Robiginitalea biformata HTCC2501: one gene and its partner. The protein of the gene in region 1 interacts with the protein of each later gene in a pairwise test. Links are inferred from orthologs where the notes say so. Each region holds a gene or a part of one and is shown on either strand. Other genes may lie near its edges. The genes, in order: RB2501_RS05600 and RB2501_RS00600.

Region 1 (3,315 bases):
GAGTTCCTTGAGTTGGGCCAGGTTCCCCATACTTTCGGGAATATCGCCGTATAATTGGTTTTCAAACAAGCCCAGGGCCCGCAGGTTGTTGAGTTCCCCGATGGATTCCGGGATACGGCCAAAAAACTGGTTGCTCGACAGGTTGAGTACCTCCAGGCGCTTCAGCGAACCGATCCCATTGGGAATCCGGCCGGACAAAAAGTTATTGAAAACGGATAATTCCCGGAGCTCGGTCAAATTCCCGACGGTTTCGGGCAATTCGCCCTTCAGGCGGTTCATCTCCAGTTTCAGTACGCGGAGTTTCCGAAGCTTAAAGATAGTTGCCGGGAGCTGGCCCGTCAGGTTGTTGAAGGCCACGTTCAGGGTTTCCAGCTGTTGGAGCTGCCCGAGGCTTTCCGGCAGCGGGCCCATCAGGTTGTTGTGGAATAATTCAATCCCGACAACCCGGTTGTCGCGGACCGTAACGCCGTACCACGTGTCCACGGGTTCCTTCAGGTTCCATTTGCGAACCCAGTGCTTTCCATTGGTAGACTCATAGAGGTCCACCAGGATCTGCTTCTCGGACCCGGGCACCTCTGCGAGGGCTGCCAGGCCGACTAAAAGGCATACAACTGTAAGGAGTCTTTTCATCACCTGATTAAAGAATTTACTTACAATATTACACATTCAGAGCTGTAAGAACCCCAAATATTCGACAAACGGGCGTATTTTGTTGTGAAAACCCGGATTTCTGTGGTTTAGCAATATACCTAGCTGCTTACCCGAGTGCCTCGATCTCCGCTGCCACCGCTTCCCACTGCTTCATCAGCTTTTCCAGATCCTGCTTTTTCTGCTGGTAGTCGTCAAAAAAGCCGGGGTGGGCAATCGTAGCATCGTAGTCCATCAACAGCTGGTGGTCGATTTCCCCGATTTCCTTTTCGAGGGAGTGAATCCGGGATTCCAGGTTGCCCAGTTTATTGCCCAGGGATTTTTTCCGTTTCCGGTTGGCGTGTGCATCCGCCCCGCCGGCAGCACCCCCGTTGCCGTCATTTGGAGTGCCCGCCTGCTTCTTTCCCTCCGGGGATTCCGGGCTTCGCTTTTCAATGGCCCGGAAATCCTCGGCCTGCCGTTGCTCCAGATAGAAATCGATATCCCCCAGGTAGGGTTTGATGCCGCCATCGCGAAACTCATAGACCTCCCCGGTGAGCCCCTGCAGGAAGTCCCGGTCGTGGGAAACCAGGATCAGGGTGCCTTCAAAATGCTGGAGGGCCTCTTTGAGCACCCGCTTGGAAGCGATGTCCAGGTGGTTGGTGGGCTCATCCATGACCAGGACGTTAAAGGGCTGCAACAGCATGCGCGCCAGGGCAAGCCGGTTCCGCTCCCCCCCGGAAAGGACTTTTACGGGCTTCTCCACCTCCTCGCCCCGGAAGAGGAAGGATCCCAGGATGTCCCGGACCCGGGGACGGGATTTTTCGTCCGCCGCATCCACCATGGTTTCTTCAACGGTTTTTTCCCCGTCCAGGAATTCTGCCTGGTTCTGGGCAAAGTAACCCAGTTGGACATTATGGCCCAGCTTGCAGGTCCCCTTGTGGTCCAGTTCCCCAACCAGTATCCGCGCCAGGGTGGTCTTGCCCTGCCCGTTCTGTCCCACGAAGGCAATCTTCTTCCCCCGCTCAATCAGCAGGTCGATATCCCGGAGTACCTGGTTGTCCCCATAGGCCTTGGAGAGGCCCTCCAGCTCCGCAATGACCTTGCCGGGACGGACCGACAACGGGAAACGAAGCGACATGACCCCGGTTTCCTCCCGGTCTACCTCGATCCGTTCCATCTTGTCCAGCTTCTTGATCAGCGACTGGGCCATGGAGGCCTTGGAGGACTTGGCCCGGAACCGCTCAATAAGCCGCTCGGCCTGTTCAATCTCCCGCTGTTGGTTTTTCTGGGCGTTGAGCTGCTGCTCGCGGATTTCCTCCCGGAGCTCCAAAAATTCGGAATAGGGTTTCGGGTAATCGTAGATGCGGCCCAGGGAAATCTCGATGGTCCGGTTGGTAACCCGGTCCAGGAACATCTTGTCGTGGGACACGAGCAGTACGGCCCCCTGGAATTGCTGGAGGAATTCCTCCAGCCAGATAATGGAATCGATGTCCAGGTGGTTCGTCGGCTCGTCCAGGAGCAACAGGTCGTTTTCCTGCAACAGGAGCTTGGCCAGTTCAATCCGCATCCGCCAGCCGCCCGAAAACGTTTCGGTGGGAGCGTTGAAATCGGAGCGTTTAAAGCCGAGACCCAGCAGGACTTTTTCCGTTTCCCCTTCGTACCGGTACCCGCCGATCAGGTCGTAGCGCTGGGTGGTGTCGCTCAGGGAGACCATCAGGTCGTGATAGGCCTCGCTTTCGTAATCGTCCCGTTCCGCCAGGGCCTGGTTAACGCGCTCCAGCTCCTTCTCCAGCGCCTTGATTTCCCCAAAGGCCTGGTAGGCCTCTTCCAGGACCGTCCGTCCCTTTTCAAAATCGATATCCTGTTTCAGGTATCCGACGCGCAGGCCCTTTTCCCTGGCGATCGTACCCGAGGTGGGCTGGGTTTCCCCGCTCAGCAGGCGCAGGAGGGTGGATTTCCCGGCACCGTTCTTCCCGATCAGACCCACCCGGTCCCCCGCCCCCAGGCGGAAGGAAACCTCGGAGAAGAGGTCTTCCCCGGCAAAACTGACGGTAAGCTTGTGTACATTGATCATGGGTTCATGGCCTTGTTAGTCGGGCGCTACGCCCTGTCCGCCTTCGGGCGCTATGCCCTGTCCGCCTGCAAAAGTCCGAAAAATAAGGGAATCAGGGAGCCGTCCGGCCGTAAAATTTCGCGTACCGGGACAGGTCCATCTCCGGCGGGAGGGGGCGTCCCTCCTCCATGAAATCGGCCAGGCAGGCAGCTGCGTAAGGGGCCAGCAAGACGCCCCGCGACCCCATCCCGTTGAGTGCAAATAGCGCATCGTGTTCCGGGTGGCGGCCCACCAGGGGACGGCGGTCCGGGACTGTTGGCCGGATACCCGCGGATTGCCCCTCCACTTCAAAGTCCCGGTTGACGATTTTGCGGAGTTTGGCGGTGAGTTCCTCCCGGGCACGGGCCGTGGGTTCCGGGTCAAAATCGTTCCGGGCGTAGGTGGCGCCTACCTTGTACCGGTCTGCCCCCAGGGGGATCAGGAAGATATCCGATTTGACGATCCGGGTTTCCCCCAAACCGGGTATCCGCACCGTGAGGAGTTCGCCCTTGCTGCCCTGCAGGGGCAGGTAATCAAAAAACGGGTTGCCGCGCATCCCGAATCCCTCGCAGAAGATGATCCTTCGGGCCCGG
Region 2 (3,698 bases), 1.1 Mb from region 1 along the record:
CCCCACGCCTGACGGCACCTGCATCCGCGATTATATCCATGTGGTGGACCTGGCCCGTGCCCATGTGGTAGCCCTGGAGCGGCTTTTCGGGCAGCAGAACCAGTCCAATTACGAGGTGTTCAACATCGGGACGGGTACGGGGAGTTCCGTGATGGAGGTCATCCGGAGTTTTGAGCGGGTCTCGGGCGAAAAACTGAATTTCAGGGTGGTGGGACGCCGCAGCGGGGATGTGGTTGAAGCCTATGCGGACACCACCCGCGCCAATAACGAATTGGGCTGGAAAGCGGAGTCCTCCCTGGACGATGCCATGGCATCCGCATGGACCTGGGAGAAAAAAGTGCGGAAGCTCTAGGGGGTGGGTCGGATGCCGTAATGCAAAAACTGGCCCCCGTTCCTGACATTCGGTGCGAATTATTGTATTTTTGATAAATTATTTTGCCGGAGGCATAGATTATTTCAGATGGATAGATATTCCTTCTTAAACGCGGCTCATACCGCTTTTTTTTCAGACCTATACGATCGGTACCTCACCCACCCGGACAGTGTTGAGCCCAGTTGGCGCGCATTTTTCCAGGGATTTGATTTCGGGATGGAAAGCGCCCTGGAGGAAATCGGCATCGATGCGGAGGCCGGGGTGGTGCGCACGGCCGGAGGGGATGAAGCGGCCATGCCGCTCTCGCTCAAAAAAGAATTCCAGGTGGTGCGGCTCATCGACGGGTACCGCAGCCGCGGGCACCTGTTTACCCAAACGAACCCGGTAAGGGAGCGGCGCACCTATACGCCTTCCCTGGAAATCGAAAATTTCGGATTGGAGGAATCCGACCTGGAGAAGGTGTTCAGCGCGGGGGATATCATTGGGATCGGCCCGAGCACGCTGCGGGAGATCATCGACCACCTCACGCGGATCTACTGCGACGCCATCGGCGTGGAATACATGTATATCCGCAGCCCGGAGCGGGTAGAGTGGATCCAGCAGTGGCTCAACGTCAATGACAACCACCCGAATTTCAGCCCGGAACGAAAAAAATACATCCTCCGCAAACTCAATGAGGCGGTTTCCTTTGAAGGCTTCCTCCACACAAAATACGTCGGCCAGAAACGTTTTTCCCTGGAAGGGAATGAATCGCTGATCCCGGCGGTGGACGCCATCGTGGAGCGGGCAGCCGAACTGGGCGTCCAACAGTTTGTCATGGGAATGGCCCACCGGGGCCGCCTGAATGTACTCACAAATATTTTCGGGAAACCCGCAACCGATATCTTCAGCGAATTCGAAGGCAAGGACTACGAACAGGAAATTTTTGACGGGGACGTGAAATACCACCTGGGGTGGACCTCCATGCGGAAGACGAATTCCGGGGATAGCATCAATATGAACATTGCGCCCAACCCCTCCCACCTGGAAACGGTTGGGGCGGTGGTTGAAGGGATTACCCGGGCCAAACAGGACCGGCACTTCCCCGAGGATTTTTCCAAGGTCCTGCCAATCGTGGTCCACGGGGACGCCGCCATCGCCGGCCAGGGCATTGCCTACGAGGTGGTACAGATGGCCGGCCTGGACGGGTACGGCACGGCCGGTACGATCCACATTGTGGTCAATAACCAGATCGGCTTTACCACGAATTATCTGGACGGGCGTACCTCCACGTACTGCACGGACGTGGGGAAGGTGACCCTGAGCCCGGTACTCCACATCAATGCGGACGATGCGGAAGCCGTTGTGCACGCTGCCCTCTTTGCCCTGGAATACCGGATGAAATTCAGGCGGGATGTATTCCTGGACCTGTTGGGTTACCGCAAATACGGCCACAACGAAGGGGATGAGCCGCGGTTTACGCAGCCCAAGCTCTACAAGGCCATCGCCAAGCACCAAAACCCCCGGGATATTTATGCGGAACGGCTGATGTCCGAAGGCGTTATCGATGCGGACTTTGTCAAAAAGCTGGAAGAGGACTACAAAGCGAAGCTGGAGGAAGAACTCCGGGACAGCAAGAAGGAAGATAAAACGCGGATTACCGCCTTTATGGCCGACGAATGGGACGGGTTTGAAAATGTCCGGGAATGGGAAATGATGGAGCCGGTGGAAACAGGGGTCCCGAAGGACAAGCTGGAAGCGGTTGCCCGGGTGATTACCCAACTCCCGGAAGACAAAAAATTCCTGCGCAAGGTAGACAAGCTCGTCAAGGAGCGCCACAAGATGTTCTTTGAAACCAACCGCCTGGATTGGGCCATGGGGGAGTTGCTCGCCTATGGCACGCTCCTGCAGGAGGGATTCGACGTGCGGATTTCCGGGCAGGACGTGGAGCGGGGGACATTCTCCCACCGCCACGCGGTGATGAAGGTGGAAGAAAGCGAGGAAGAGGTCTTGCTGCTGAACCATATCTCGGAGGAACAGGGCGATTTCCAGATCTACAATTCCCTGCTTTCCGAGTACGGGGTGGTTGGATTCGAATACGGGTACGCCATGGCGAGCCCGAACACGCTCACCATATGGGAAGCCCAGTTCGGGGATTTCAGCAACGGCGCCCAGATCATGATCGACCAGTATCTCTCGGCAGCGGAAGACAAATGGAAGTTGCAGAACGGCCTGGTGCTTTTCCTGCCCCACGGCTATGAAGGCCAGGGTGCGGAACACTCTTCGGCCCGGATGGAGCGCTACCTGCAATTGTGCGCCCGGGACAATATGTATGTGGCTGATGTCAGTACCCCGGCCAACCTGTTTCACCTGCTCCGGCGCCAGATGCTGGTCAACTTCCGCAAACCGCTGGTGGTTTTCACCCCGAAGAGCCTGCTCCGGCATGCAAAATGCGTCTCCACGGTAGAGGAACTTGCGGAAGGCCGGTTCCAGGAAGTGATCGACGATGCCGGGGCATCGGTTAAAAAGGTCAAATCCCTGGTATTCTGTACGGGGAAATTTTATTACGACCTGCTCGCAGCCCGGGAGGAACTGGGCAGGGAGGATGTGGCCCTGGTCCGCCTGGAACAATTGTTCCCGCTGCCGGTGGTGCAGATGGAGGAGCTTATCGAGAAATATTCCCATGCGGAAGACCTGGTTTGGGCACAGGAGGAACCCAGGAACATGGGTGCCTGGAGCCACCTGATGATGCACTTCCCGGATGCCTCGCGTTTCCGCGTGGCTTCGCGGCGCTTTTACGCTTCCCCGGCAGCGGGCAGCCCGGCGCGCTCCAAGATGCGGCACCAGCAGGTAATCGATTATGTTTTCGATCCGAAAAAAGACAATATGAGCCGGCCGGTTCCTGCGGATGTGGCAACGGACGAAGAATGACCCGGGCGGCCGCCGGCAAAATACCATTGGGATAGGAAACAGTAAGATTTTGTTTCACACAGCAACTGAAAAAATACAAAAAGAGGAAATCGCATGATTCTAGAAATGAAAGTACCTTCTCCGGGCGAATCCATCACGGAAGTGGAAATTGCCCAATGGCTCGTTTCGGACGGGGACTACGTCGAAAAGGACCAGGCCATTGCCGAGGTGGACTCCGACAAGGCCACCCTGGAGTTGCCCGCCGAGGAAAGCGGGGTGATCACCTTGAAAGCCGAAGAAGGGGATGCCGTGGCCGTTGGCGAAGTCGTTTGCCTGATCGATACGGATGCGGAAAAGCCGGACGCTTCCGGGGGCAAAGACCAGGAAGGCAGCGCCGGAACGGATTCCGTGGGCAAGGGGGATGAAGGCTCTGGCG

The links.
Region 2: the proteins of RB2501_RS05600 (region 1) and RB2501_RS00600 interact in binary tests that used the Escherichia coli proteins (3 or more experiments, as listed by UniProt). The link is inferred for Robiginitalea biformata HTCC2501 from one-to-one orthologs.

Annotation. Positions count from the first base shown.
Region 1 is NC_013222.1:1,267,697-1,271,011, reverse strand. The notes cover bases 232-3,226. They hold RB2501_RS05600 (ABC-F family ATP-binding cassette domain-containing protein), read right to left. Parts: upstream 2,705-3,226; coding sequence 758-2,704; downstream 232-757. Other genes in these bases: RB2501_RS05595 (NAD(P)/FAD-dependent oxidoreductase), read right to left, coding at 2,796-3,226; RB2501_RS05605 (leucine-rich repeat domain-containing protein), read right to left, coding at 232-630. Also shown: more of RB2501_RS05605, read right to left, coding at 1-231; more of RB2501_RS05595, read right to left, coding at 3,227-3,315. UniProt on the Escherichia coli protein: Genetic data indicate it may be involved in ribosome assembly or function.
Region 2 is NC_013222.1:148,871-152,568, reverse strand. Bases 106-3,483 are described here. They hold RB2501_RS00600 (2-oxoglutarate dehydrogenase E1 component), read left to right. Parts: upstream 106-460; coding sequence 461-3,283; downstream 3,284-3,483. Other genes in these bases: odhB (2-oxoglutarate dehydrogenase complex dihydrolipoyllysine-residue succinyltransferase), read left to right, coding at 3,377-3,483; galE (UDP-glucose 4-epimerase GalE), read left to right, coding at 106-352. Also shown: more of galE, read left to right, coding at 1-105; more of odhB, read left to right, coding at 3,484-3,698. UniProt on the Escherichia coli protein: E1 component of the 2-oxoglutarate dehydrogenase (OGDH) complex which catalyzes the decarboxylation of 2-oxoglutarate, the first step in the conversion of 2-oxoglutarate to succinyl-CoA and CO(2).